Regions from separate parts of the Streptomyces inhibens genome, predicted to be linked through region 1. Evidence: riboswitches for the same ligand, from Rfam matches in the RefSeq annotation. Region 1 holds a riboswitch; each other region holds the start of a gene.
The links. Region 1 has a riboswitch for cyclic di-AMP ahead of KI385_RS18785 (transglycosylase family protein). Riboswitches for the same ligand answer to the same signal wherever they lie in the genome.
Positions count from the first base shown of each region.

Region 2: linked by a shared signal. The riboswitch ahead of KI385_RS27645 (C40 family peptidase) and the one ahead of KI385_RS18785 (transglycosylase family protein) in region 1 are both predicted to bind cyclic di-AMP.
Region 3: linked by a shared signal. The riboswitch ahead of KI385_RS21445 (M23 family metallopeptidase) and the one ahead of KI385_RS18785 (transglycosylase family protein) in region 1 are both predicted to bind cyclic di-AMP.
Region 4: linked by a shared signal. The riboswitch ahead of KI385_RS32835 (M23 family metallopeptidase) and the one ahead of KI385_RS18785 (transglycosylase family protein) in region 1 are both predicted to bind cyclic di-AMP.

Region 1 covers NZ_CP084681.1:4,127,452-4,134,754, forward strand. The annotation lists gene KI385_RS18765 (Ppx/GppA phosphatase family protein) at 1-239, opposite strand, end outside; gene KI385_RS18770 (DUF501 domain-containing protein) at 236-787, opposite strand; gene KI385_RS18775 (FtsB family cell division protein) at 895-1,359, opposite strand; gene eno (phosphopyruvate hydratase) at 1,491-2,774, opposite strand; gene KI385_RS18785 (transglycosylase family protein) at 3,129-3,788, opposite strand; cyclic di-AMP (ydaO/yuaA leader) riboswitch at 3,796-3,964, opposite strand; gene KI385_RS18790 (transglycosylase family protein) at 4,213-5,301, opposite strand; gene KI385_RS18795 (cytochrome P450 family protein) at 5,547-6,887, opposite strand; gene KI385_RS18800 (LysR family transcriptional regulator) at 6,960-7,303, opposite strand, start outside.
Region 2 covers NZ_CP084681.1:6,055,944-6,063,246, forward strand. The annotation lists gene KI385_RS27620 (LuxR C-terminal-related transcriptional regulator) at 1-3, shown strand, start outside; gene KI385_RS27625 (alpha/beta hydrolase) at 265-1,389, shown strand; gene KI385_RS27630 (ester cyclase) at 1,396-1,629, opposite strand; gene KI385_RS27635 (C40 family peptidase) at 1,779-2,924, opposite strand; gene KI385_RS27640 (hypothetical protein) at 3,249-3,602, shown strand; gene KI385_RS27645 (C40 family peptidase) at 3,737-4,891, opposite strand; cyclic di-AMP (ydaO/yuaA leader) riboswitch at 4,899-5,068, opposite strand; gene pcrA (DNA helicase PcrA) at 5,374-7,303, shown strand, end outside.
Region 3 covers NZ_CP084681.1:4,697,471-4,704,773, reverse strand. The annotation lists gene KI385_RS21460 (hypothetical protein) at 1-103, shown strand, start outside; gene KI385_RS21455 (PP2C family protein-serine/threonine phosphatase) at 1,944-3,086, shown strand; gene KI385_RS21450 (DUF2332 domain-containing protein) at 3,141-4,349, opposite strand; cyclic di-AMP (ydaO/yuaA leader) riboswitch at 4,643-4,790, shown strand; gene KI385_RS21445 (M23 family metallopeptidase) at 4,802-5,917, shown strand; gene KI385_RS21440 (aldo/keto reductase) at 5,999-6,958, shown strand; gene KI385_RS21435 (hypothetical protein) at 7,076-7,303, opposite strand, start outside.
Region 4 covers NZ_CP084681.1:7,265,350-7,272,652, reverse strand. The annotation lists gene KI385_RS32850 (bifunctional acetate--CoA ligase family protein/GNAT family N-acetyltransferase) at 1-526, opposite strand, end outside; gene KI385_RS32845 (HPr family phosphocarrier protein) at 750-1,031, shown strand; gene KI385_RS32840 (GntR family transcriptional regulator) at 1,428-2,117, opposite strand; gene KI385_RS32835 (M23 family metallopeptidase) at 2,468-3,259, opposite strand; cyclic di-AMP (ydaO/yuaA leader) riboswitch at 3,272-3,428, opposite strand; gene KI385_RS32830 (M16 family metallopeptidase) at 3,639-5,021, opposite strand; gene KI385_RS32825 (M16 family metallopeptidase) at 5,060-6,400, opposite strand; gene KI385_RS32820 (DNA gyrase/topoisomerase IV subunit A) at 6,704-7,303, shown strand, end outside.

The DNA of each region.
Region 1 (7,303 bases):
ACGAAGCGGATCTGCTCGGCGCCCAGGCCCTTGATCACCGCGGCGTACTCCCGGCAGGCCGCGAAGGTGCGGTCCAGCGCCTCCGGCGCCAGCCGTCCGGTGCGGTCCACCCCCTGGCCCAGCCGGACGATCTGCATCCGGCGGTCCAGGTCCTTCAGCTCACCGGTGGCCGGGTCCGCGTCCGCGACCAGCAGCCGGATGGAGTTCGTACCGCAGTCGATGGCGGCGACCCGCTTCACTGGGCGTCTCCTTCGGAAGCGTCCTGGGTGTCCTGGCACGGGGAGACGCACGGCCCCTTCTTCCACCACTCCGGCAGCATCGCGAGGGCCTCGTCGCCGAGCGGGTTGACCCCCGGGCCGGCCGCCAGCGAGTGGCCGACCAGGACGTGCAGGCACTTGACCCGGTCGGGCATACCGCCCGCGCTCGGGAAGCCCTGGAGCACCTCGATGGCGTCCCGCCGCCGGATGTAGTCCTCGTGGGCCGCGCGGTAGGCGGCGGCCAGCTCCGGGTCGGTCGCCAGCCGCTCGGACATCTCCTTCATCACGCCGTTGGCCTCCAGCGTGCCGATCGCGGAGGCCGCGCGCGGGCAGGTGAGGTAGTAGAGCGTGGGGAAGGGCGTGCCGTCCTCCAGGCGCGGCGCCGTCTCGACGACATCCGGCTGTCCGCAGGGGCAGCGGTGCGCGATGGCGCGCAGTCCGCGCGGCGGGCGGCCGAGCTGCTCCTTGAAGGCGGCGATGTCCGCGGCGGTGGGCTCGGTGGGCTCGGTCTGGGGCGGGGGGGTGTCCATGTGCGCTTTCGGTGAGGTGAGTAATGGGGTGGCGGTGCGGCGGTGCGGGCCGCCCCTTGTCGACAGTACGGGCTGCCGCTCGCGGGCGGTACGGGCCGGGGCGTGTCCTACCGTTTGCCGGCCGGTTTGTCGGCCGAGTCGACGGTGTCCCACAGATTCTCGTACCAGGGGCGCTGCGCCGCTCGCGCCCCCTTCGGTGCGGCGGTGACGCCGGTGCCGTCCTGGACGATGAATCCGGTCTCGCCCGGCATGACGTAGTGCAGATGCCGGCGGGCCTGCTGCCGTACGTACTCCGGGTCCTGCCAGCGGGCCTTCTGCTCGCGCAGCCGGTCGAGTGCGGCACCGGCGTCCTGGGCCTTACGGCGCTGGTCGGCGATGTCCGAACGCTGGGAGACGTACTGCCTTATGGGATACGCGAGGGCGACGACCAGGGAGCACATCACCAGGGCCAGCAGGGCGGCGCGGCCGGTGAGGCGATTGCGGCGGGCCGGGCGGGCGCGGTAGACGCGGGCGGCGGCCTGCTCGCCGAGCGCCTTGAGTCGGGTCGCGGTCGAGAACCGGTCCGCGGGCACGTCGTCTCCCCTTCACTCCCTGACGCCTGACTGCTGAAGCAGGTACGTCCCCGGCAACGGTACGGGACCGCCACCGGGGACGTACGGGGTGCTGGGCGGTTGGCTCGCCCGATTAGCCCTTGCCGCCGTGATCAGCCCTGGCGGAACCGCGGGAAGGCGGAGCGGCCGGCGTAGACCGCGGCGTCGTCGAGGATCTCCTCGATGCGCAGCAGCTGGTTGTACTTGGCGACGCGCTCGGAGCGGGCCGGGGCGCCGGTCTTGATCTGGCCGCAGTTGGTGGCGACGGCGAGGTCGGCGATGGTGACGTCCTCGGTCTCACCGGAGCGGTGCGACATCATGCACTTGAAGCCGTTGCGCTGGGCCAGCTCGACGGCGTCCAGGGTCTCGGTCAGCGAGCCGATCTGGTTGACCTTCACCAGCAGCGCGTTGGCGGAGCCCTCCTCGATGCCGCGGGCGAGGCGCTCGGGGTTGGTGACGAACAGGTCGTCGCCGACGAGCTGCACCTTGGCGCCGAGCTTGTCGGTGATGACCTTCCAGCCGGCCCAGTCGTCCTCGAACAGCGGGTCCTCGATGGAGACCAGCGGGTAGGCCGCCACCAGCTCCTCGTAGTACTCGGTCATCTCGGCGGCCGAGCGGTCCTTGCCCTCGAACTGGTACTTGCCGTCCTTGTAGAACTCGGAGGCGGCGACGTCCAGCGCGAGCGCGATGTCCTGGCCGGGGGCGTAACCGGCTTCCTTGATGGCCTCGAGGATGAGGTCGAGGGCCTCGCGGTTGGAGCCCAGGTTCGGGGCGAAGCCGCCCTCGTCGCCGAGGCCGGTGGCCAGGCCCTTGGCCTTCAGGACCTTCTTGAGGGTGTGGTAGACCTCGGCGCCCCAGCGCAGCGCCTCGGAGAAGGACTCCGCGCCGATCGGGGCGATCATGAACTCCTGGATGTCCACATTGGAGTCGGCGTGCGAGCCGCCGTTCAGGATGTTCATCATCGGGACGGGCAGGACATGCGCGTTCGGGCCACCGAGGTAGCGGAACAGCGGGAGGTCACTGGCCTCGGAGGCGGCGTGCGCGACGGCCAGGGAGACGCCGAGGATGGCGTTGGCGCCGAGCGAGCCCTTGTTGTCGGTGGCGTCCAGGTCGAACATCGCCTGGTCGATCAGCCGCTGCTCGGTCGCGTCGTAGCCGACGAGCTCCGGGCCGATCTGCTCGATGACGGCCAGGACGGCCTTCTCCACACCCTTGCCCAGGTAGCGGTTCGGGTCGCCGTCGCGAAGCTCGATGGCCTCGAAGGCACCGGTCGAGGCGCCGGACGGCACGGCGGCACGGCCCGTGCTGCCGTCGTCGAGGCCGACCTCGACCTCGACCGTGGGATTACCTCGCGAGTCGAGAATTTCGCGGGCTACGACGACGTCGATGGACGGCACGTTGTCTCCTTCATGGGTGTCTGGAGTTCTGCAGCACGAGCCTAACGGGCTTGGGTGCGTCCGCTTGCCCTTGGCCCGCTCCGTGGGACGGAATGGCCCGAAAAGCTTCCCAAATGCCCAGTTCACGGGATGTTTGGGCGCATTGTTCGCCAAACGGGGAAAGTCGCGCGTGAGGGCTGGTCAGGGACGTGCGGCCGGATCGGGTACGGCGCGGGGTTCGGGCCGGTGTGCGGCCCGGGTGCGAGAAACCCCGCCGCGGCGCGCTGGGGGGAACGGCGCGCCGGGCGGGGTGGTCTCACGGAGGAAGAACGGGGCCCGCCGCCCGGGCCCGCGGAATCCCGGTGAGGGGACGGATCAGATGCTGAGCTTCTGGCCCGGGAGGATCAGGTTCGGGTTGCCGCCGATGACGGACTTGTTGGCCGCGTAGACCGACTTCCAGTTGGTGCCGTGGGCCTTGGCTATCTTGGCGAGGGTGTCGCCCGCCTTGACGGTGTAGTTGCCGTGGCCGTTCGACTTCTTCGGGGCCGGCTGCGCCTTCTCCTGCGCGGCGGCCGGGGTCTTCTTCACGGCGGCGGTGTTCTCCTGCGGCGCGGACTTGGTCTGCGCGGAGGAGCCGGAGGGGTTGACGTCGGCGGCGGGGCCACCGGAGGTCAGGCCGCCGGCGGCGGCGCAGGACCAGGCGCCCGGGCCCTGGATGGCGAGGAGCTTCTCGGCGGCGGCGATCTGCTGGTCCTTGGTGGCCAGGTCGGCGCGCGGCGCGTACTGGGTGCCACCGGCGGCGGCCCAGCTGGAGTTGGAGAACTGCAGGCCACCGTAGTAGCCGTTACCGGTGTTGATCGACCAGTTGCCGCCGGACTCGCACTGAGCGACCTTGTCCCAGGTGGCGACGGAGGCGGCGGAGGCGGAGGTGGCACCCATCAGCGGGACGGCGACGGCGGCACCGGCGACACCGGCGAGGGTGGCGACGCGGACGGCCTTGGAGGGACGACGGTGCTTGCCCTTGTTGATCAGCATGGTTCGTTCGTTTCCTCACCGACGCCTACGAGGTGAGCTGTCGGGTTCGGGCTGTGAGTGCCCGGCCGGGTGCACATGGCGCACCCGGCTTCACCCCAAGCCGGCTGACCCGCTTTCGCGGGCGGGGCCGGCACTTACCTTGGTTCCCCCGCTCCTGCCTTCGGCGCTTGCGCGTCAACTGCCTTCGATCACCGGCAGGATTCGGCGTGTGATCGACGGGCCCGCTTTGGCGAGCGGTCCCGACCGTAAGCAGCAACCCCCTTGATGTTCAAACCCCACCATCTGAACCAAGTTGACCGTTTTTGATCACGGGTTGGTCACATATCCGCAGGTGAAGCCCGTTATGACGGCAATGAGCAGACTGGGGCGTGACGGGCAACGAGAGCCTTGTCTCACTTTCACGAAATGGGACGAAGGCGGCGAACTAGCCTTCCTTGTGCCCGAGATCGAGCAGCTGACCCGGCTGGATCAGGTCCGCGTCGGAGCCGACGACGCCCTCGTTGCGCTCGTACAGCGCGGGCCATCCGCCGGGCAGCCGATGGGCCTGGGCGATGGCTGACAGGCTGTCACCCGGGCGCACGGTGTAGTCGCCGTCGGCCGCCGGGCCCGTACGGTGCGCGTCATCGCCGCGCGAGGCGTGCCGGCCGCCGGACGTCCGGTCGCCGTCGCCCTCGTCGCCCGCATCGCCGCGGTGCTTGCCCTTCGCGGGCACTTCACCCGGTATGCCGGCATTGTCGGTACGTCCGCCGCCGTCGGCCGGGTCGGCGGAGTGCGAGGCTTCGCCGTCCTCCTCGCCGGGCTTCGTGGAGCCGGACGGCTCCGGGGTGCGGTCCGTGCCCTGGGTCGCGTCGCCGGAGCCGGCCGAATCCGAGTCGTCGGGCGCGGACGGCGAGGGCGTCGTGCCGGACGGCTCGTCGGTCCGCCCGTCGGCCCGTCCGTCGGCCTGTCCGTCGGCCTGTCCGTCGGCCTGCCCGTCCTTCTTCCCGCCGGTCCGCCCGTCGTGCGGCCCGGAGGAGTCCGAGCCGTCGGGCTCGTCGGACGCATCGGACCGGTCCCAGGGGTCCGAGGAGCCTTCGGCGTCCGACGGGTCGGGCTGCGGGGTGGCGGTGCTGCCCGGGTTGACCTCCGGCGCGCGGCCGTCCTTGGTCAGTCCGGCGTCGACGGCACAGCTCGGCCAGGCGTCCGGGCCTCGGTCGTCGAGGATCGACTCGGCCACCGCGATCTGCTGGGCGCGGCTGGCGAGGTCGGGGCGCGAGGCATAGGCCGAGCCGCCGTAGTTGTCCCACATGTCCTGGGTCAGCTGCAGCCCGCCGTAGTAGCCGTTGCCCGAGGCCGAGCTCCACACGCCGCCACTCTCACACTGGGCGACCTTGTCCCAGGTCGCGGTGTCGGCGGCGTGGGCACCGCTCGCGCCGAGCAGTGGCAGGGCGATACCGGCCCCGGTCACTCCCGCCGTGACAAAGATGGCCGGTGCCTGACGGGGGCGACGGTGTCGGCCGTTCCCGGAACGCATACGGATGCCTTTCGCGCAGCGGTTGAGTTGTTCGACGATCCGTTCGAAGCGCTGCCCGGCCGGCCGATACGGGCGAGGCGCACCAAAAATCCGGTTCGCCCCGTCGTCGCGTCGCCCGATCGAGTGAAGCCTGTCGATCGTCGATCGAAAGGTAGCCGGGGTCACGGGTAGTCACAAGTCGGTGTAGCGCGGATCACGTAAAGGTCACGCGGGTGACGCTGCGTCACATATGACTGCGTCCCAGGTCAGGGCCGCTCGGGCGTGAACTCCACGGGCAGCGACCGCAGTCCGCGCATGATGAGACCACCGCGCCAGCGCAAATCGCCAGGTTCCATGGCAAGTCGGATGTCCGGGAGCCGGGTCAGCAGCGTGGCGAGGGCGGTCTGTCCTTCGAGCCGGGCGAGCGGTGCGCCCAGGCAGTAGTGGATGCCGTGTCCGTATCCCAGATGCTGGTTGTCACGCCGAGTCAGATCGAGAACATCCGGCTCGGCAAAGCGCGCCGGGTCGCGGTCCGCGGCGGCCAGCACCACCAGGACCGGATCGCCCTCGGCGATCGTCTGCCCGCCGAGCGTCAGCTCCTCGGTCGCGAACCGCCAGGTCGCCAGCTCCACCGGCCCGTCGTAGCGGAGCAGTTCCTCGATGCCGGTGGTCAGCAGCTCGGTGTCGCCCGCCGCGATCGACTTCTGCAGCAGCTCGCGCTGGGCGGGGTGGCGCAGCAGCGCATAGATGCCGTTGCCGATGAGGTTGACGGTGGTCTCGAAGCCGGCGAAGAGCAGGATGAACGCCATCGCGGCGGCCTCGTTCTCGGTGAGGTGCTCGCCGTGGTCGGAGGCCCGGATCAGGCCGGAGATCAGATCCTCGTCCGCCTCGGCGGTCTCCCCCAGGGACTCGCGCTTGCGGTGGATCAGCTCGGCGAGGTAGCCGCGCATCTTCTTCACGGAACGGGCGACTCCGCCGCGCGGTCCTCCGCCGTGGCGGATCATCATGCCTGCCCAGTCGCGGAAGTCGTCCTGGTCCTCGCGCGGGACGCCGAGCAGATCGCAGATCGCGTAGATGGGCAGCGGAAACGCGAACTCATGGATCAGATCGGCCGCACCGCACTCCGCGCCGCCCTGTTTGGCGATCATGTCGTCGATGAGCCGGTCGGTCAGCTCCTGGACGCGCGGGGCGAAGGCCGCGACCCGGCGCGGGGTGAACGCTTTGGAGACCAGCCGGCGCAGCCGGGTGTGGTCCGGGGGGTCGATGTTGAGCAGATGTGTCATCAGGTTGGCGCTGCGCTCGCCCGGGATGCCGACCTTGCCCTTGCCGTGTGCGGCCTCGCTGTGGTGCACCGGGTTCTTGGAGAGCCGGGCGTCGGCGAGCGCCTGCCGCGCCTCGGTGTAGCGCGTCACCAGCCAGGCCTCGACGCCGCTGGGCAGCGCGGTCCGGTGCACCGGCGCATGCTCGCGCAGCCACGCGTACGCCGGGTACGGGTCGGAGGCGAACTCCCAGGTGAACAGCTCGGGCGCAGCCTCGGCCGCGGGGCAGCCGGCGGGGGCGTCCGCGCGGGTGGCGTCGTCGGGGAGGGCGTGGGGCTTGTCGTGCACCTTCCGACCGTAACCGGTGGGCGCACGCCGGCGCTCGGACGGACCACCCGGGCCCCACGGCACACCCGGCCGCTACCCCGGATCCACCCCCAGCCCGGCCAGGAAAGCCAGCGCCGCCGGCGACGGGCCGAGCGCGCTCCACACCACCCGCTCGGTACGCTCCGGCGCCGGCCGTACCCGCACGATGTGCAGCCCGGACAGCTCGGAGGCGATCGCCTCGGGGACCATGCCGACGCCCAGGCCGGCGCGTACCAGCTTCGCCAGGAACTCCACGGTGGTCACCTCGAACGCCACCTCCGAGGTCAGCCCCGCCGCACGGAACGCCTCGTCCCGCTGCCGGCGGGCCGCGGAACCCGCCGTGAAGTCGACAAAGGTCTCCCGCGCCATGCGCGACAGCGTGGTCCATTCCCGCCCGG
Region 2 (7,303 bases), 1.9 Mb from region 1:
TGACCTGCGACGTCGGGATCCGCTCCGCGCAGGCCCCGCGCCCGGCCGCGCGGCGCGGATCCCGTTGACGAGCGGCCGGAGGGCGAGGGCACGGGGCCCGGGCACGAGGGGGTAAAGCCGAGGGACGAGGTCGCAAAGAACGACCAAAGACGGGCAACCAGGACCGCGCGGATCGCCATCTAAGGGCGCGGAGAGGCTCACTGCCGAAGGCGGGGGCGGAACCACCCCCACGTCCTTCGCGTATGTCCTGGAAACGAGATCCCGATGAGCCTGACGGGCACGCCCTTCTTCCTCACCTCGATCGCGCTGCTGATCGTCGCCGTGGTGCTGCCGCTCGCCGTATGGAGCCGGATAGCCGGACCGCGGCTGGTCCGCACCGTCGCCCGGCTGCTGATGCTGGTGTTCGCCCAGATCACGGCCATCACCGTGGTCTTCGTCCTGGTCAACAACGCCAACAATCTCTACGACACCTGGGGCGATCTGCTCGGCACCGACAGCCATGTCGAGGCGGCCAAGGATCTCGGCCCCGACGGGATGGGCGGGCAGCAGATCAAGAACCGGCCCAAGCAGCTCCAGCGGTTCCGCCCGGCCGATGACGCGAGGATGGGCGCCGGTGTCACGATGACCGACCTCAGGGGCCGGATCTCGGGTGTGCTGGGCGAGGTGTACGTATGGCTGCCGCCGCAGTACAACGACCCCGCCTACCGGAACAAGAAGTTCCCGGTGGTCGAGCTGCTGCCCGGCTACCCCGGTTCGTCGAAGGCCTGGTTCGGGTCGCTGCACGTGGGCGAGCAGCTCGGGCCGCTGATGCAGCGCGGCGCGATCAAGCCGTTCATCCTGGTGGCGCCGCGTACCAATATCCTCACCGGCGCCGACACCGGTTGCGTCAACATCCCCGGGAAGGTCAACGCCGACAGCTGGCTGACCGTCGACGTACGCCAGATGATCGTCGACAACTTCCGGGCCGGCGACAAGCCGGACTCCTGGGCGCTGGCCGGCTATTCGGCCGGCGCGCACTGCGCCACCAAGCTCGCGCTGTCCCACCCGGACCGCTACCGCGCCGCGGTCGCCATGTCCGGCTACAACGACCCGGCGCTGGAGCCGGACTCGCTCGCCGGCAAGGACCCCAAGCTGCGTATCGAGTCCAACCCGATGCACATCCTGAAGTCCGCCAACGCCGCCGGTAGGCCGCCGCGTACGGCGCTGTATGTGTCGGGCGCCGCGGGCGACGGCTACCAGGCGGGCATCGGACTGCGTCAGCTCGCGAAGCGCCCGACGACGGTGACCGTGCAGCAGATCTCGGCGCTCGCGGGCGGCCACACCACGGCGGTGTGGCGGCAGCAGGTGCCGGAGATCTTCCGGTGGTTCGGGACGCAGCTCAGGGGCTGAGATCCGTCACGCGGCACCGTCGGCATCCGCCGCGGCGTCCAGCGCAGGCACCACGCCCAGCTGCTGGAACAGCTCCAGCGTGTTCAGTTCGTCCCAGTGCTCGGCGAACATGCCGTCCGCCACACGCCAGATGTCGATGGAGCGCATCTCGATGCTCCGGCCGGTCGCGGGTATCCCGAGGAACGGTCCGGTGTGGGTGCCGCGGCAGACGAAGCGCCCGACCACCCGGTCGCCGGCCACCACGAGGTCCTTGGTTAGCGTTGCTAACTCTACTAGCAACGCTAACTCGCATGGCCCTGTCCTGCAGTAGCAATGCTTCAATAGCTAGCTTTGCTAGCGCCGAATTGTGTGCCGGAGGTGCCGGAGGCGCTGCGCCCGTACGCAGACCCCTACGCGGGCCGGGTCGCCGCCGCGAACGGCATCTGGTCGATCGGTGCGATCCGTACCGGCGCACCCGGATGCGGAGCGTGGATCATCTTGCCGTCACCGATGTAGAGCCCCACATGGCTGATGCCCGAGTAGAAGAACACCAGGTCTCCGGGGGCCAGTTGGGACCGGTCGATACGTGGCCCGGAGCTGACCTGGGTGTAGGTCGTACGGGGCAGGGAGACGCCGCCGGACTTCCAGGCGGCCTGGGTCAGGCCCGAGCAGTCGTATGCGGAGGGGCCGGTAGCGCCCCAGACGTACGGCTTGCCGAGTGCGCCGTACGCGAAGGAAACGGCCTGCGCGGCACGGGCGTTGGGAGCCTGCGCGGATGCCGCAGCGGCGGCCCCCGAGCCGGTGGGGACCCCGCCGAGGAGGCCGTCACCGCGCCCCGCCCCCCGGTCCGCACGGCCGTCGGCCGCCCCGCCCCGGGAGCCGTCCCGGCCCGCCATCCGCCGCCGCTGCTCCGCAGTCAGCCGGTCGAGCAGCTGCTCCGCGGCGTCCAGCTTCCGCACGATGGTGACCCGGTGCTTCTTCAGCGCGGTCTCGGTGCCCACCAGCCGCTCCGCGGTGTCCTCGGCCCGCTGCCGGACCTGCCGTACGCTGCCGAGCCGGCGCGCGTAACCGGCCACCGCGGTCGCCTGGTGGCTGCCCGTACGCTCCAGGACCGCGGCGCCGTCCAGATAGCGCTGCGGATCGGCGGACAACAGCAGCCGTACGGTGGGGTCCACGCCGCCGGAGCGGTACTGGCTTGCGGCCATGGTGCCCAGTTCGCCGCGGGCGGCGTTCAGTTTCCGGGTCCTGCGGGCGGCCTCGTCCTGCAGTCCGCTCAGCTCCTGGCGTGCCGTATCGGCGGCTTCCTTCGCACCGTTGTACTTCTGCGTGGCCACCTCTGCCTCCTGGTACAGCGCGTCGACCCGGCCCTTGACCTGGGCGGGGGTGGGCTCGGGTACGGCCTGGCCGGTGCCGTCGAAGGTGGTGGCGGTGGCGGCACCCGCGAGGGCCAGGGTGGCGGCCGTACGGGCGGTGCGCGCGCTGCGCGAGCCGCCTCCGGTGAGCGAGGCGAGCGGATGCTGCCTGGGCTTGCGGTGCGAGGCCACGGTGGCCGTCACTTCCTTCCCTTCGGGCCCTGGGTCCGGAGGCGGTCCGCAACGGGGGAGCGGACCGCCGCCGGACCTCTCGGCGGGGCGGTCGACGAAACGCCGGTGTGGAGCCCGGCGTTGGCGGGGAGTCGACCGCTTGGAGGAGGACGCTAAGCCTGGGCGCCACGGAGGTGAGTCCGCTTGCGCGGCATTGCCCGCTTTCGACCGCTGCCGGTACGCGGGTGACCGCGGCGCCGCGGGCGCACGGCCGGGAGCGGTCTGCCGTGACCGATGCGGCGATTGTCGGCGCCCTGCCTGAAGGGCCGTGCTATGCGGCGGCTACGATCCAGCACTATGGACGTAGTAATCAATATCTTCGTCGGCCTGCACATCATCGGCATCGCCTCCCTGCTGGGCGGCTTTCTGACCCAGATGAAGGCGATGAGCGCGGGCACCGCCCGCTTCGTGCCGGCCATGCTGCACGGCGCGCTGACGATGCTGGTCACCGGCATCGTGCTGGTCGGCCTCAACCAGGCCCAGGACCACCCCGTCAACAACATCAAGATCGGCATCAAGATGGCCGTTCTGGTGGTGATCCTGGCGCTGGTCTACGTCAAGCGGGACGAGGAGAAGGTCGACAAGCCGCTGTTCGGCGCGGTCGGCGCACTCACGATCGCCAACATCTTCATCGCGGTGCTCTGGACCTGAGCCGCCGGTACCACCACGGCACCACTACGGCACACCGCGCGGGCATCGCGCTCCGGACTCCGGAGGCGACGGCCGCGCGGTGGCGTGTGGGGGGTGGCCGTGGGGGGTGGCCTTGTGGGGGAGCGGGGCCGGGCTCAGGCCGGGCGGACGCTCCCGTAGATCGGCATGTAGTAGATCGACTCCTCCCGGACGTTGGCACCCGGGTGCGGCGCGTGGATCATCTTGCCGCCGCCTATGTACATGCCTACGTGGCTGATGTCGTCATAGAAGAACACCAGGTCACCGGGCTTGAGATCGCTGGTCGCCACCCGCTGGCCGACCTTGACCTGGTCCCAGGTCGTGCGCGGCAGATCGACCCCGGCCGCCTTCCACGCCGCCTGCGTCAGCCCCGAGCAGTCGTAGGAGGTGGGGCCGGTCGCGCCCCAGACGTACGGCTTGCCGATCTGGGCGCGGGCGAAGGCGAGCGCCTTCTCGGCCTTGGTGGTGGACGAGTCGCCGGTCGAGCCGCCGTCCGTCGAGCCACCACCGGTCTGGCCGCCGGTGGAGCCGCCGCCGTCCTGCTGCTGCTGCTGACGCTCCCGCTCCTGCTGCCGGCGCGCCTCCTCCTCGGCCTTGCGCTTGGCCGCCGCCTCCTTCTGGCGCTCCAGCTCCGCCAGCCGCGCCTTCTCCTGGGCGGTCAGCCGGGACAGCAGCTGCCGGGCCTCGGCCAGCTTGTCCTGGACGGCACGCTTGGACTCCTTCAGGGAGGCCTGCGACGTCTGCAGCTGCTCCAGGCTGCGGGTCGCCTCGGCCCGCTGCCGGGTGGCCGCCGCCTGCTGCTCCTGGTAGTCGGTGACCGCCTGCTTTTGCCGACCGGTCAGCCGCTCCATCAGGTGGTTGCGGTCGACGAACTGCTGCGGGTCCTTGGCGAGCATCAGCTGCGCCGTCGGGTTCATGCCGCCGGTGCGGTACTGCGCCGAGGCGAACATGCCCAGCTCGCGCCGGGATTCGTTCATCTTCTCCGCGCGCTTGGCGGCGGCGTTCAGCAGGCCGTCCACGGTGTCGCGCTGATGATCGGCGTGCTCCTTGGCCGCGTTGTACTTCTGGGTGGCCACCTCGGCCTGGCGGTAGAGGCCGTCGACCTTCTGCTTGACCTCTTCGATGGTGGGCTTGGGCGCGCTGGGGGCCGCGTCGGCGGACTGCGAGAGCAGGGTGACCGAGGCGAGGGCGGCGGTGGTGAACCCGGCCGCCGCACGACGACTCCCGGGGGAGGTGAGGACGCTGGTGCGCGGCTTGCGATGGGACGCCAAGGCCGGCAACTCCTTCCGTGGACCGCCTACCGGGTTAGCTGTCGGGTTCGGGCGGGTGTCGCTGACGGAAGGCTTGCCCTACGGTCCGGACGTCTGCTGGCGCAGTCGTACGGATCGATTCACCCCATTGGTGCTGGTGGGTCCCCGGCTCCGGGTGCCTGGCGGCAGGGCCGGACTCGGCGCGGGCGGCCCGTGCGGACGCGGTCGTCCGCGGGGAGGCGGGCTGCCTGAGCGAGGACGTTAGCCAACTCGTGTGGCTCCTGTGAAGGCTGATGTTCGATATGCCCGAAACCTTTTCGTGACCTGAACGCGATGAGGGGCTCCTTGTGGCAGATGTCGGATTCGGGTAGGTGGGTGCGCGCCCCGGCCGACGCGCGGACGGCCCCCTGACCAGCCACAGCGCCGCGGCCCGCCCCGCACGAGGCCGACTATCGCCCACTCCGCAGCACGCTGTCGGTGCGGCGGCCTAGACTCGGTGGGCGATGAGCAGCCTCTTTGACGACAGCTTCCTGGCGGACCTCGGCCACAAGGGCGAGGAGGAGCACCCGCCACCTCCCGAGGACGAGCACGGCCCGGCCCCGGAGGAGATCCCCGCCGACCTCTTCGGCGGGAAGTTCGACGCGCCCGTGCCCAGGGAGGCGTACTACCGCGACGGCGCCGCCCGCCCGCCCGTCGACGCGGCGGCGCTGCTGGAGGGGCTCAACGACGAGCAGAAGGCCGCCGTGGTGCACACGGGCAGCCCGCTGCTGATCGTCGCCGGCGCCGGCTCCGGCAAGACCCGGGTGCTGACCCACCGCATCGCGCATCTGCTCGCCGAGCGCCATGTCCACCCCGGCCAGATCCTCGCGATCACCTTCACCAACAAGGCCGCCGGTGAGATGAAGGAGCGCGTCGAGGAGCTGGTCGGCCCGCGTGCCAACGCCATGTGGGTCTCCACCTTCCACAGCGCCTGCGTACGGATCCTGCGCCGCGAGTCCAAGAAGCTGGGCTTCACGTCCTCCTTCTCGATCTACGACGCCGCCGATTCGAAGCGCCTGATGGCCCTGGTCTGCCGCGACCTGGACCTGGACCCCAAGCGCTTCCCGCCCAAGTCCTTCAGCGCGAAGATCTCCAACCTCAAGAACGAGCTTATCGACGAGGAGACCTTCGCCGGGACGGCGGCCGACGGTTTCGAGAAGACTCTGGCCGAGGCGTATGCGATGTACCAGGCGCGGCTGCGCGAGGCCAACGCCCTGGACTTCGACGACATCATCATGACGACGGTCAATCTGCTCCAGGCCTTCCCGGATGTCGCCGAGCACTACCGCCGCCGCTTCCGCCACGTCCTCGTCGACGAGTACCAGGACACCAACCACGCCCAGTACACCCTCGTCCGCGAGCTGGTCGGCCCTGGTACGGCCGAGATGCCCGCCGCCGAGCTGTGCGTCGTCGGTGACGCCGACCAGTCGATCTACGCGTTCCGCGGCGCCACGATCCGCAACATCCTCCAGTTCGAGGAGGACTACCCGGACGCCACGACGATCCTGCTGGAGCAGAACTACCGCTCCAGCCAGACCATCCTGTCCGCCGCCAACGCCGTCATCGAGCGCAACGAGAACCGCCGCCCCAAGAACCTCTGGACGGACGCCGGCGCCGGCCCCAAGATCACCGGCTATGTCGCCGACACCGAGCACGACGAGGCGCAGTTCGTCGCCGACGAGATCGACCGGCTGACGGACGCCGGCGACTCCAAGGCCGGCGATGTCGCCGTCTTCTACCGCACCAACGCCCAGTCCCGTGTCTTCGAAGAGATCTTCATCCGGGTCGGGCTGCCCTACAAGGTCGTCGGCGGTGTGCGCTTCTACGAGCGCAAGGAGGTCCGCGACGTCCTGGCGTATCTGCGGGTGCTCGCCAACCCCGAGGACACCGTCCCGCTGCGCCGGATCCTCAACGTCCCCAAGCGCGGGATCGGCGAGCGCGCCGAGGCGATGATCGACGCCCTCTCCTCCCGCGAGAAGATCACCTTCCCGCAGGCGCTGCGCCGGGTCGACGAGGCGTACGGCATGGCCGCCCGCTCGACCAACGCCGTCAAGCGCTTCAACGTCCTCATGGAGGAGCTGCGCACGATCGTCGAGTCCGGCGCCGGGCCCGCCACCATCCTGGAAGCCGTCCTGGAGCGTACGGGCTACCTCGCCGAACTCCAGGCCTCCACCGACCCGCAGGACGAGACCCGGATCGAGAACCTCCAGGAACTCGCCGCCGTGGCCCTGGAGTTCGAGCAGGACCGGGAGGAGGCGAACCCCGGCACGCTCTCCGACTTCCTGGAGCAGGTCGCCCTGGTCGCCGACTCCGACCAGATCCCCGACGAGGACGAGGACGGCAGCGGCGTGATCACCCTCATGACGCTGCACACCGCCAAGGGCCTGGAGTTCC
Region 3 (7,303 bases), 570 kb from region 1:
CGCCATGGTCGGCGTCGTCGCGGCCGGTACCGCCTGGGTCCGGGACCGCACCTGCCCGCCCCTGAACGCGTCCCGGTTGAAGTACCGGACGTCGGCCACCTAGCCGCGGCCCCCCACGGCCGAAGGGTGCGGTCGCGCGATCGGAAGAGCCCGGCACCCTGGTCGAAGAGCGTTTCATCCCGATCTTGAGAGATGCGCGTCGAACGGCGGTCCCGATGGAGTGGTCGCGGGGCGCTCGGCGCATACGGGCCGGGGCCTCCTGAACAGCTCGTTGGTGTCGAATCACCGAGCAGCAGGAGGCCCCGGCTCCGTAGTGCTCCATGTTTATGGAAGGGCAGTCCAGTTCGGTCGCCCTGAAAAGTGACTGCCTGGCTCGCCGGTTCGGAAACACCACCGGCAACGGCTCCCGGCAGCCGCCTTTCCGACGGATAGGCCGGACGCGGAGTGGGCGGCGCTCCGGCCGCTACTGCCGGTGCCGAGCTGGATGCGGGGCCGGGGCGGACAGCCGGAGGTGTACGGCTACCGGGCGATGCTCGATGCGATCGCTACCTGATGGACAACGGCATATTGAGCGCTTGCACCAGCAATCCCACCTCGGGTACCCGTGTGGCCCCCTACTCCCACCTGCCCGCGAGGGAACCCTGGCGTCGACAGTGGCCTCCTGACCAGGCTCGTGCCCTCCGCGTGCCCCAACGGGCGGTAAACCACGGTCAACACGGGTCCCCACTGGCCCTCTCCACCCTGCCGCGCAGCCCACTTTCACGCAGGTCGGACCCGCAATGAGGCATGTACGCCCCGTTGATTCCCAAGCTCAGGGCACAGGATAGGTCCGCGTCGCGTGGCCAAAGCCGCTTGGCAACCAGTCATTACGGGGGTGGCAGAGGGTTCCGGAGGCACACGAAGCAATCGCCGGACTGGGGCTGAGGAAGGTGGGATGGTGATCCGACTTCACCAGCTCTCGTCTCACGGGACTTGGGTGAGGAGCCGGGCATTCGACAGGAGAGGACGACAGGCCGTGACGGAACAGCGCTGCGATCGCTGTGATCTCATCATCGGGGCGGGGTGCGCCTGCCCGTCCGAGGGTGTGGCTCCTCGCATTGTTGGCGGCCAAGCACCGAAACAGGCCAGCCGCCACGGGCAGCTGCCCCACGCCATCATCGTGTCGCCCGCGGGGAACGCTCACCTGCCCGGCTGCAACCACCTCTCCGACAGCGAAATCGCTGGGCCGAAGTTCGGCTGGGTGGCCGGCCCCGATCCAGATGCCTGGTCCCGCATATCGGAGTCGCAGCCGCTGCGAGCCACCGAGGGCAACACCGGGCGAGTGGCGACCCGTCGCTGCCTGACTTGCGATACCTACGCGTAAGGAGCTGCGCCGAATGCCTGGTCAGCCGTCCGCCATGCGTGAGCGATGCGTGAGCGGACGGCGTGACACAGGCCGGTCCGGCGCTGGACCTGGCGTCAGCCGTAGGTGCTGTGACCAGGGAGAACTGGACTCCGGTGGACTACCTGAGACCGTCGGTCCCCAGTTCGTCGGGACTTTTAATCCATTGGTTCAGGGTTCGAGCCCCTGATGGCCCACCAGATGTGGACGGGAAGACCCGTCCGACCAGCAGTGCAGAGCCTTGAGAAGGGCCCGGACCGTGGACGGTCCGGGCCCTTGGCGCTGGTGGGGGCGGTGTCGGCACGGGAGCGTCGTCGGGTGGCCGCGTCGCACGGCCGCAACGGCTCTCAAGTCCCGCTGACGGGGGCGATCTTGGCGGGTGTGGCGGTCGTACCCCCTGTGGCCGCCGTACGGGGCGGGCAGCGGCGGTGTGCGGCGCCGTGACCCGTCCGGCCCCCGAGGACTCGCCGCGCCGCCCCGTACCGGGAACCCTTGGGACGTCGAGGCGGCCCACACGACGGTGCGCGTACGGACGGGCAGGAGCGGGAAGAGGCCGGTGCGGATGCTGCAGGGCGGCGGGTCCCCCACGGGCGACGAGGAGCGGCTGGCCCGCCGCGCCCGGATGTCCCCGTGGGGGCAGCGCCTGGCACGCTGGCTCCCCGTCCTCCTGATCGTCGGCGGCCTCGCCTTCGACATGAGCACGCCGCCCAGCTACACCGCGGCGCCTTTCTTCTCCGCCGCCCCGCTGGTCGCGGCGCCGCTCTCCACCCTGCGCGGCACCGCCCTGGCGGCCATGGGCGCCATGGCCGGCGAGATCTGGGTCGTCTCCTATCGCAGCGCCGCCCTGGACTACCACGAGTCGGTGACGGAGATCGTCACGGTCTTCGTCGTCGCCCTGCTGGCGCTCGGCATCAACCGGGTCGTACGGATGAGCGACGCCCGGCTGGCATCCGTACGGGATGTCTCGGAGGCCGCCCAGCGCGCCGTACTGCCCACACCGCCCGACCGGCTCGCCGGGCTGGCGATCGCCGCCCGCTACGTGGGCGCGCGGGCGGACGCCCGGATCGGCGGCGACCTCTACGCGGTGCAGGACACCCCGCACGGCGTACGCCTGATCGTCGGCGACGTACGCGGCAAGGGCCTGGAGGCGGTGGAGGCCGCGGTGATCGTCATCGGCGCGTTCCGGGAGGCGGCCGAGCAGGAGGCCACCTTGGAGGCGGTGGCGGGCCGGCTGGAGCGGGCGCTGCAACGGGAGCGCGGGCGGCGCGAGGGGCCCGACCGGCACGAGGGCTTCACCACCGCCGTACTGGCCGAGATCCCCGCCAACGGACAGTCCGTACTGCGCGTCCTCAACCGCGGCCATCCCGCCCCGTTGATACTCACCCCGGACGGCGGACTACGTGAGCTCGCCCCCGCCTCGCCGGCGCTGCCCCTGGGGATGAGCGAGGTGGCGAACTGGCCGGACCGGCCGGACGAGACCTTCTTCCCGGCCGGCTCCCTGCTGCTCTTCTTCACCGACGGGGTGACCGAGGCCCGGAACCTGATCGGCCGCTTCTACGACCCGTCGATCAGGCTGCGCGGCCGCCACTTCCAGGGACCGGGCGACCTCTTGGACACGCTCATCGAGGACGTCGCACGGCATACGGGCGGGGCGCCGGCCGACGACATGGCCCTGCTGGCGGTGCAGCGGCCGATGGGGAAGTAGGGGCCGGCCGGCCCTCAGAGCCTGCCGGGCGGGTTCTTACGGGCGTGGAGCCGCTCAGCTCCCCGTCGTCCGCGCTGCCCCGGCCGCTTCCTCCGCACCCCGCAGCCGGTGCAGGCTCTGCCCGTGCGGGCCGGTGAGCGCGACGGGGCGCCCGTCCAGCGCGAGGGTGAGCAGCAGCTCGTCCTCGGGGTGCGGCAAGGGGGGCGCCGGCGCGGTGATCCACGGCAGGACGGAGTGGTGCTCGTTGGAGATCCAGTGCCCGCCGCCGGCCCGCCCCTCCAGCAGCGACCGTACGAGCTGTGCGAACTCCTCGCGGCGGGCGGGCGGGAGATAGGTCAGCACGGCGCTGTGGAAGATGACCAGCGTCGCCTCGGGCGGCGCCTCGGCGGCGAGCGCGGGCAGCTCGTCGATCAGATCGCCGCGCACGATCCGCGGCCGCGGCGCCGCCCGGACGGCCTCGACGGCCGCCGACAGCCGCGCCGCGCGCTCCTCGTCGCCCGGCCATACGAGCGCCCGCAGCCAGCGCAGATCGTCCGGTACGGCGACCGGGTCGAGCGGGTTGAGGTCGATACCGGCACGCCAGGCGATCTCGGGCAGCCGGTCGGGCAGCCGCTCGGCCGGCCACTCCGTACGGCACCCGAACACCACCGGGCTCCCCGGCGCCCCCACCTCGACCGCCCCGGCACCATGGGCGCCGCCCTCGTCCCCGTACCCCTGCTGATACCGGTACCGATAGCGGTCGGGGTGCAGACACAGCCCCGCCGACGCGCCGACCTCCAGCAGCGCCAGCGGCTGCGGCAGACGGGCGAGCAGCGGCAGCAGGGTGGCGCAGCGGGCCGGTTCGTTGGTCTGGGTGGCGCGCTGCATGATCACCGCGCGCACCTTGTCCCAGTGCCGGATCGTCCACTCGCGCCAGCGCCCGTAGGCCGCCGCGCCGTGCGGGCCCTGCTCCGCGTGCGGGCCGTCGAGATACCGGACGGCGGCGAGCAGGAGGTTCGGCTGCCGCTTGTCGCCGGCGGGCAGCGACCCCGACAGCAGATCGCAGAACTCCGGGTCCTGGCTGATCCGCGCGCTCAACTCCTCATGGGCGTCGGACCGCCCGCGCGCCTCCCGCCAGGAGAAGTCCCGGTACCGCTCCGCCACTCCCCGCGTACCGGCACCGCTGTCGATGCGCTCGTCGCTCGTGGTGTAGGGGGTGCGCGCGAGGTGTCCGGTGTTCGTGGCGCTCTCGGAGTGTCCGGCGTTCCCGACGTTGACGACCATGATCCGACGTTACTGCTCTCACGCTCCGTAACTGGGGGGCACCCCTCCGCATAACGACTGACGCACAATCAACGAGAGATCGTTTAGGAGTGCGCGGTCAACTCGCCCTGGTTTGCGACCTTGGCGGAGGAAAAAGTCCATGCCAAAGCTTGTGCGGAGCACATATGGATTCGCGGGAAGGCTTGGAAAACGGCTGCGATCTCTATTACTGTCCGATAACGCAGCGCGGTCGTCCCAGCCGTCGCAAGAGGCGGCACCGCGCGCCGACGCCGAATCCCGCACGCGCACTTCACGCACCTCCAGCGCTTCGAACTGCACCAAGGGAACCGGGGAACCACCTCCTTGGGGTGAATCGGACGCCCCCTCGCCAGAGGGCGCCCGTAGGAGACCTTCCTGCTCCGAACCCGTCAGCTAACCCGGTAGGCGAGAAGGAAGGAAAGGAGTGCGCCCCCGTGGCGTCCAACAGGCCTGCCCCCGAGGCTTCGTCCCCGTACGAGCTCGATGACCGAGGAGCCTTCCCGGGCCCCGGTGCGGACAACAACAGCGACGGGCCGTGGGAGGAATGGAATCCCGGCGAGGACTCGCTCCGCCCCGTCCGCGGTAAGCACCGGGTGGCCAGGCAGCGTGGCGGCGGACTCGCCCGCAGCGGCACGGTCCTGGGCGTCGGCGTCATCGCGGCGGTCGGCGCGGGCGGCATGGCCGCGGCCGAGAACCGCCCGCCGGTCCCGATCTCGATGCCCGACATCGGCGGCATGGCCGACGACATCTCCGACAAGCTGCCGGACGCCAAGTCCCTGCCCGGCATCGGCGACCTCATATCCGACTCGGACGCGAACGAGGGCGCCGACTCCGCCGCCTCGGCGAACGCCGCTTCCGCGGCCGACTCCCCGGGCCCGCTGAGCCGGACCACGCAGACGGGTACGGACGCCGGCGAGGCGCTGCGCAGCCGCATCCTCCAGCAGGCCGACGCACAGCAGGGCGCCGCCGAGCAGGAGGCCCGCGAGGCCGCCGAACAGGCCGCGATCCAGCAGGCCGCGAAAGAGGCGGCCACCCAGCAGAAGGCGGCCGAGAAGGCCGCGGCCGCCAAGGAGGCGGCAGAGCTGGAGGCCAAGCGCAAGGCGGAGGAAGCGGCCCGTCAGAAGGCGGAGGCGGAACGCCTGGCCAAACTCGCCAAGAGCTTCATCGCCCCGGTCTCCTCCTACACCCTCACCGCCAGCTTCGGCCAGGCCGGCGACCGCTGGGCCGCGGACCACACCGGGCAGGACTTCGCCGCCCCAACGGGCACTCCCGTCAAGGCAGTTCACTCCGGCACCATCACCCAGGCCGGCTGGGCGGGCTCGTACGGCTACCGCATCGTCCTCACCCTCGACGACGGCACCGAGCTCTGGTTCTGCCATCTGTCCTCGATGGTGAAGACCTCCGGCAAGGTCGACACCGGCGATGTCATCGGCCGCGTAGGTGCCACCGGCAACGTCACCGGCCCCCACCTCCACCTGGAGGTACGCCCGGGCGCCGGTGACCCGATAGACCCGATGCCGTGGCTGCGCGACCACGGCGTCAACGTCTGACGCATCCGACACCGGTTGCCGTTGGGTTGCTGATGGAGGGGAGGGGGAATATCCCCCCTCTCCTCAACGCTGCAACCACGTATGACCGCGACACCGCACACCCCCCATGCCCCCAAGGCCCTCGGCTCGCTCTCCGTCTCGCCCCTCTCCCTCGGCGGCAACGTCTTCGGCTGGACCGCCGACGAGAACGAGTCCTTCGCCGTCCTCGACGCGTATGTGGCGGGCGGTGGCAACTTCATCGACACCGCGGACGTCTACTCCGCCTGGGTGCCGGGCAACAAGGGCGGCGAATCCGAAACCGTCATCGGCAACTGGCTGGCCTCCCGCGGCAATCGCTCCGATGTCGTCATCGCTACCAAGGTCGGCGCGCACCCCGACTACAAAGGGCTGTCCGCCGGCACGATCAAGGCCGCGGTCGACGAGTCCCTCACCCGTCTCCGCACCGACTACATCGACCTCTACTACACCCACTACGACGACGAATCGGTCGAGGTCTCGGAGTTCCTCACCGCCCTCAACGACCTCGTCCAGGCCGGCAAGGTCCGTGAGATCGCGGCCTCCAACATCTCCGCGAAGCGCCTGGAGGAGTCCCTGGCCTTCTCCGCCCGCGAGGGCCTGGCCCGCTACGTCGCCCTCCAGCCGCACTACAACCTGGTCTCCCGCGACACCTACGAGGGCGAACTCGCCGATGTCGCCGCCCGCAACGGCGTGGCGGCCGTCCCGTACTTCGCCCTCGCTTCCGGCTTCCTGACCGGCAAGTACCGCCCGGGCACCACGGTCGACAGCGCCCGCTCCGAGGGCGCCGCCAAGCACGTGACAACCGACCGCGGCCTCCGCGTCCTCAAGGCCCTCGACACCGTCGCCGCCGCCCACGAAGCCGAGGTCGCCACCGTCGCCCTCGCCTGGCTCGCCGCTCAGCCCACCGTCGCGGCCCCCATCGCCAGCGCCCGCACGGTCTCCCAGCTCCCGGCCCTCCTCGCGCTCGCCGACCTGCCCCTCACCGAAGCCGAACTCAAGCTGCTGACCGAGGCTTCGGCCTGACGCAGACGGGATACGGGGGCGGGGCGGGGCGGGGCGGGTCCGGACGATGTGGCTCCGGACCTGCCCCCGCCCCGCCCCGCCCCGTACGCGTACAAGCCCTCCGTGACCGGACCAGGCCTACGCCCGACGACGATCAACCGCCACCCACGACGCGAGCGCAACCCCACCCGCCACCGCGAACACCGAAGGCCAGGCCCCGATCTTCTTCGCCAACGGATGCGACCCGGCAAACGCCGCCACATAGGCCCCACTCAACGCAGCCGCTGTCGCATTCCCGGCCTTCTGCTGCCACCCCCGCGCCGCCACGGCCCCCGCCGCCGCCAACGCCACACCCCCGAGCGGCCT
Region 4 (7,303 bases), 3.1 Mb from region 1:
CGTCTTCGAAGGTGCGCTTCTGGGTGTACCCGGCGTCCGTGAACACCTTGATCATCTTGGAGTTCGCGGGCAGCACCTCGGCGGCGAACCGGCGGATACCGCGCTCGCGGGCGACGGCCGCGATGTGCTCCAGGAGGGCGGAGGCGACGCCGCGCCCCTGATGGGCGTCCTGGACCAGGAAGGCGACCTCGGCCTGGTCGTCCTCGGGGTCCTTGGCGGGCAGCCCCTGGTCGTTGATCCGGTCGTAGCGGACGGTGGCAATGAACTCGCCGCCTACGGTGGCGGCGAGCCCGACCCGGTCGACGTAGTCGTGATGGGTGAAGCGGTGCACATCACGGTCGGACAGGCGCGGATACGGCGCGAAGAAGCGGTAGTACTTCGACTCGTCCGAGACCTGCTCGTAGAAGGAGACCAGCCGGTGGGCGTCGTCCGGGGTGATGGGGCGGATCCGCGCCGTACCGCCGTCGCGCAGCACCACGTCAGCTTCCCAGTGGGTCGGGTATGCGTGGTCCGGCGGCTTCTGCATGCGGACAGCGTACGACCGGGCACTGACAACCGACCCCGCGCGCGTACGCTCGGGATGCGGGGCAGGCCGGGAACGCCGTGGGAACCATTACGGTACCGACCTGGCCCGCCTGGCCTCCCTCGGGACCAAAGGCCGGAAGGCCTGGACAAATGGGCCGCCGGAGCACTCCCGACACCGTGAGAGACTGGTCTAGACAACAGTCACGACTTTGAAGGGCAACACCATGGCTGAGCGCCGCGTCAATGTCGGTTGGGCCGAGGGCCTGCACGCCCGCCCCGCGTCGATCTTCGTCCGTGCGGCCACCGCCTCCGGCGTGCCGATGACGATCGCCAAGGCTGATGGCAACCCCGTCAACGCGGCCTCCATGCTCGCGGTGCTGGGCCTGGGTGCCCAGGGTGGCGAGGAGATCGTGCTGGCCTCCGACGCCGAGGGCGCCGAGATCGCGCTCGACCGCCTGGCGAAGCTCGTCGCCGAGGGCCTCGAGGAGCTCCCGGAGACCGTCTGAGTCCGCCAGGACCTCTGCTGTACGCGGCGGCCCCGCCGCGGTGACCGGGACACGGTTGCCGCGACGGGGCCGTTTCGTTGCGTCTGAAAAAATCGGGTGGCGGTTTGCCCGGTCGATGCATGGATGGTCGCCGGATGCGCGGATGCGGGATGCCCGGTCGCCGGATGAATGGTCGCCGGATTCGGCGTACGGGTATTGCCTACACCCTTCGGACATTACTTCAGGGACGCACACCGAATTTCCGGGTGCCCGATATCCAAGAGGTGCCAGAAAAACGCGCGCACTCATTAAGCACCCTGGACGGCATAAAGCGGAGCGCCGAATAGGGGATGCCACCCCCATCGGCCCCCGCCCCGCCGAAGCCCATTCCGCGCCTCTTTGTATACGGGGTGATTGTTAAGGGCGGACGCGTGCCGTGTTGACGGACCGTTTCGGATCCCTCACCTCTGTCGTGGCGCTGCGCCGCAGCCGGTACACCGGTAGGGAGCGCTCGATATGAGCCGCCATCAGGGCGCGGGCCCGTTCCGCATCGCCCCGGGCCACCGCGTCCAGCACCGCGCCGTGTTCGTCCCACGACTCACCCACCCGGGCCGGCAGTTCGACGACGTACATCCACTCGATCTTGCGCCGCAGTTGGGTCAACAGCGCCGTCAGGCTGGGGCTGCCGGCCGCCTGGGCGAGCGTTTCGTGGAACCAGCCGTCCAGTTGGCGCAGGTCCGCGGGGTTGCCGTGGCGCGCCCGCTCGCGGCCGAGCCGGACCAGGCCGCGCAGCACCTTGAGATGGGCCGGGCTGCGACGGGCGGCCGCGCGGGCGGCGCCCAGCGGCTCCAACAGGCCGCGGACGTCCAGGAGATCGGCGGCCTCCTGCTCGGTGGGCTCGGCGACACAGGCGCCCGCGTGGTGGCGGGTGGTGACGAACCCCTCGGACTGCAGGGTGCGCAGCGCTTCACGGACCGGCACTCTCGAGACGCCGTAGCGGGCCGCCAGGATCTCCTCGATCAGCCTGCTCCCCGGCGCCAGCGCACCGGACACAATGTCCTCGCGAATCGCCGTGCACACCGCATGCGCGGAAATATGGCCTCGCATCGTCCGTGCCTCCGCCGTAATCTCCTGGAAACGCCGCCGGTCGGCGACTTTTCCGTGACTCTATTCGACCGGGACGGCTTTTCCGGCGGACTCCTGTTATTCATGGTTATTTTTTGGCCAGTCGCAGGCCGTCATCGATGTATCCGGCGTGCATGGACCGCTCGCCGGATATACCGAAGCCCCGGCTGGGGGACCGGGGCTTCGGAAGACGGTGCGAGGCGGGGTGCCGGACAAGGCCGACACCGACGAGGCGGCGCCTCGGACACCGACGAGGCGGCGCCTCGGACACCGACGAGGCGGCGCCTCGGACAGTGACGAGGCGGTGCCTCAGGCGTCGGCGAGGCGGCGCCTCAGACGTTGACGCCGTGGGAGCGCAGATACGCGATCGGGTCGATGTCCGAGCCGTAGTCGGGGCCGGTGCGGGCCTCGAAGTGCAGGTGCGGGCCGGTGACGTTGCCGGTGGCGCCGGAGAGGCCGATCTGCTCGCCCGGGGCGACGGTCTGGCCGACCGAGACGCCGAGCGACGACAGGTGGCCGTACTGGGTGTACGTACCGTCGTGCATCTTGATCACGATGTTGTTGCCGTACGCGCCGCCCCAGCCGGCCTCGACGACAGTGCCCGCGCCCACGGCGTGGACGGAGGTGCCGGAGGCCGCGTGGAAGTCGATGCCGGTGTGGCTGCCCGAGGACCACAGGCCGCTGGAGGCCTTGTACGCGGTGGAGACGTAGGAGTCGGCGATGGGGACGACGAAGGCGTTGAGGCGCTTGCGCTCCGCGTCGCGGGCGGCGCGGACCTTGGCCTCGTGGGCGGCCTTGGCCTTCTTCCGGGCCTCCTCGGCGCGCCGCTCGGCCTCCTTCTTGGCGACGGCCTCGGCCTTCGCCTTGGCGGCGGCGACCTCGGCGGCGGCCTGCTGCGCGTCGGCCTGGGCCTCGATGCTGTTGGCGAGCTCGTCACCCAGCACGACGGCCTGCTGCAGACCGGTGTCGTGGGTGCGCGCCTCGTCCGTGGCGGCCAGCGCCGGCGAGGCCACGGAGGCGACAACGCCGCCGGCCGCGAGGGTGGCTATGCCGGCGATCTTGCGGGTCGTCCGAGCGGTGCGGCTCGCACGACGGTGCTTCCCGGTGGCACGGGTGAACGCCATGTGCTGGCTTGTCCTTTCCTTCCTTCTCGCCTACCGGGTTAGCTGACGGGTTCGGAGCAGGAAGGTCTCCTACGGGCTCCTCCGAAGAGGAGTCCGATTCACCCCAGGGGACATGTGGGTCCCCGGCTCCCCTGGCTCGCGCCGTACGGGGACTCGGCGATGACTGTTCGGTGCCACTGTTGTGGCGGACTTGTGACGAACAGCCGGACCGACGCTAATCGGGGCAACTTTCAATCGGCAAACAGAACCGCTTTTTTGTGCGGGATGCCACAAGAATCCGGCAACCAGCCGTGATAAACCGGACATACAGCGGCTCCCGCGGTGAACGAGCACCACGGGAGCCGCTTTGTCGATATGTGACCATCCGTCACATGACGGGCTAGCCGCTGACGACCGTCACCTCACCGATGCCCAGCGCCTTGACGGGCTCGGCGATCTGCGCCGCGTCACCCACCAGGACCGTGACCAGTCGGTCCACCGGGAAGGCGTTGACCGCCGCCGCGGTCGCCTCGACCGTGCCGGTCTCCGCGAGACGGACGTACAACTGCGCCTGGAAGTCGTCCGGGAGCTGCTGCTCCACCTGGTCGGCGAGAGTGCCCGCGACGGCCGCCGCGGTCTCGTACTTGAGCGGCGCGACCCCGACGAGGTTCTGCACGGCGACATCCCGCTCCTCGTCCGTCAGCCCCCCTGCCGCGAGGGTCCGCAGCACCTGCCACAGGTCCTCCAGCGCCGGGACGGTGGAGGCGGTGTCCACCGAGCCACTGATGGCGAGCAGCGAGGCGCCGGTGGCTCCCTCGGGAGACGTGGGGGCGGTGGAGCGCAGCACCTGGCCGAAGGCGCGCACCCCGTAGGTGTAGCCCTTCTCCTCACGCAGCACGCGGTCCAGCCGCGAGGTGAGGGTGCCGCCCAGGCAGTACGTGCCGAGGACCTGCGCGGGCCACACCCGGTCGTGCCGGTCTGCACCGATACGGCCGATGAGCAGCTGCGTCTGGACGGCACCGGGGCGGTCCACGATCACCACACGGCCGGTGTCGTCGGCGATGATCGGCGAGGCCTTCAGCGGCTCGGCGGTGGAGCCGCTCCAGGCGCCGAGGGTGTCGGCGAGCGCCGCGCCCAGGTCGATGCCGGTGAAGTCACCGACGATGACGGCGGTGGCCGTGGCGGGCCGTACATGGGCGTCGTAGAAGGCGCGGACGGCCGCGGCGTCGACGCGGGCGACGGTCTCCTCGGTGCCCTGACGGGGCCGCGACATGCGAGAGGTGGCCGGAAACAGTTCCTTGGACAGCGCCATCGCGGCACGCCGGGCCGGGTTGGCGAGCTCGTGCGGGATCTCGTCGAGGCGGTTGCGCACCAGCCGCTCGACCTCGCTGTCCGGGAACGCGGGGGCGCGCAGCGCGTCGGCGAGCAGGCCGAGCGCGCGGTGCAGCCGGGAGGCCGGCACCTCGAGGGAGACCCGTACGCCGGGGTGGTCGGCGTGTGCGTCCAGGGTGGCGCCGCAGCGTTCCAGCTCGGCGGCGAACTCCTCCGCGTCGTGCTTGTCGGTGCCCTCGGACAGGGCGCGCGCCATGATCGTGGCGACGCCGTCCAGGGCCTCGGGCTCGGCGTCCAGAGGGGCGACGAGATTGATCTCGACGGCGACGACCTGCTGGCCGGGGCGGTGGCTGGTCAGCAGGGTGAGCCCGTTGGGCAGTTGGCTGCGCTCGGGGGCCGGGAAGGCCCACGGCTTGGGCGCGCCGCCCTGGGGCTGCGGGTGGAAGTCCATGGTGCTCGCGGGGGAACCCGCGTGGGTGGTGGCGTCGCTCACTGGTCCGCCTCCCCTTCCTCGGTGTCGGCGGCGTCGGTCGGCTCGGTGGGCTCGTAGACGAGCACCGCGCGGTTGTCGGGGCGCAGCCGGGCCTTGGCGACCGCCTGCACCTCCTCGGGGGTGACGTCCAGGACCCGCTGGACGGCGGTCAGCGCGAGCTGCGGGTCGCCGAACAGGACGGCGAAGCGGCACAGTTCGTCGGCGCGGCCGCTGACCGTCGCCAGACGGTCCAGCCATTCGCGCTCCAACTGGGCCTGCGCCCGCTCCATCTCCTCCGGGGTCGGCCCCTCGGCGGCGAAGCGGGCCAGCTCCTCGTCGACCGCGCGCTCGATGTCGGGGACCTCCACCCCACCGGACGTCTTCACGTCCAGCCAGCCCAGCGAGGGCGCGCCGGCCAGCCGCAGCAGGCCGAAGCCTGCGGCCACGGCGCTGCGGTCGCGCCGCACCAGCCGGTTGTACAGGCGGGAGGACTCGCCGCCGCCCAGGACGGTCAGCGCGAGGTCCGCGGCGTCCGCCTCACGGGTGCCGTCGTGCGGCAGGCGGTAGGCCGCCATCAGGGCACGCGAGGGCACATCCTCCTCGACGACCTCGCGCAGCTCGCCGCCGATGTTGTCGGGCAGCGTGCCGTCCCTCGGCGGCTGCTTGCCGTCGTGCGAGGGGATCGAGCCGAAGTACTTCTCCACCCAGGCCAGCGTGTGTGCGGAGTCGATGTCACCGACGATCGACAGGACGGCGTTGTTGGGCGCGTAGTACGTGCGGAAGAACGCCCGCGCGTCCTCCAGGGACGCCGCGTCCAGGTCGGCCATCGACCCGATGGGCGTGTGGTGGTACGGGTGGCCCTCGGGGTACGCCATGGCCGTCAGCTTCTCGAAGGCCGTGCCGTAGGGGACGTTGTCGTAGCGCTGGCGGCGCTCGTTCTTGACGACGTCGCGCTGGTTCTCCATGGACTCGTCGTCGAGCGCGGTCAGCAGCGAGCCCATCCGGTCCGCCTCCAGCCAGAGCGCGAGCTCCAGCTCATGGGCGGGCATGGTCTCGAAGTAGTTGGTGCGCTCGAAGCTCGTGGTGCCGTTGAGCGAGCCGCCGGCGCCCTGCACCAGCTCGAAGTGGCCGTTGCCCTTCACCTGCGCGGAGCCCTGGAACATCAGGTGCTCGAAGAGGTGAGCCAGGCCCGTACGGCCCTTGACCTCGTGGCGGGAACCGACGTCGTACCACAGGCAGACCGCTGCGACCGGTGTCAGGTGGTCTTCGGAGAGCACCACGCGCAGGCCGTTGGCCAGCCGGTGCTCGGTTGCTGTCAGGCCGCCGGAGCCGGCTTGTTCTGTGGCCGTGTGACCCATGGGCATGTACGTCCCTTCGATCCGCTTGCGAGGAAGTTCTGTCACTGTATGCAAGCGCGTCGGCATCTGGCGAAGTTCCCGTGCGACCGGCCCCGAACGTGCCCCGCGCTCGGCGCCCGGAGTCGCCGAAGGGGGAGTCGCGGTCGGCGTTGTCAGTGGGGCGGTCCACAATGGTCCGCGTCAGACTCAGAGATACTCGCGGGTTGATCCCACAGCTGGTTGACCCGACCGATTGACCGACGTCGTCCCGACGTCGCCTCCCCGACCTCGGCAGTAGACGCAGCAGAAGGAGCCGCAGCCGCGATGGCCCGCCGCAGCACGAAGACCCCGCCGCCGGACGACTTCGAGGAGAGGATCCTCGACATCGACGTCGTCGACGAGATGCAGGGTTCCTTCCTCGAGTACGCGTATTCGGTCATCTACTCGCGCGCCCTGCCGGACGCCCGCGACGGTCTCAAGCCCGTGCACCGCCGGATCCTGTACCAAATGAACGAGATGGGCCTGCGGCCCGACCGCGGCTACGTCAAGTGCGCCCGGGTCGTCGGCGAGGTGATGGGTAAGCTCCATCCGCACGGCGACGCGTCGATCTACGACGCCCTGGTGCGCATGGCGCAGCCGTTCTCCATGCGGGTCCCGCTGGTGGACGGCCACGGCAACTTCGGCTCGCTGGGCAACGACGACCCGCCCGCCGCGATGCGGTACACCGAGTGCCGGATGGCGTCCGCGACGTCCCTGATGACGGAGTCCATCGACGAGGACACCGTCGACTTCGCGCCGAACTACGACGGCCAGGAGCAGGAGCCGGTCGCACTCCCCGCCGCGTACCCGAACCTCCTCGTCAACGGCACTTCCGGCATCGCCGTCGGTATGGCGACGAACATGCCGCCGCACAACCTGGGCGAG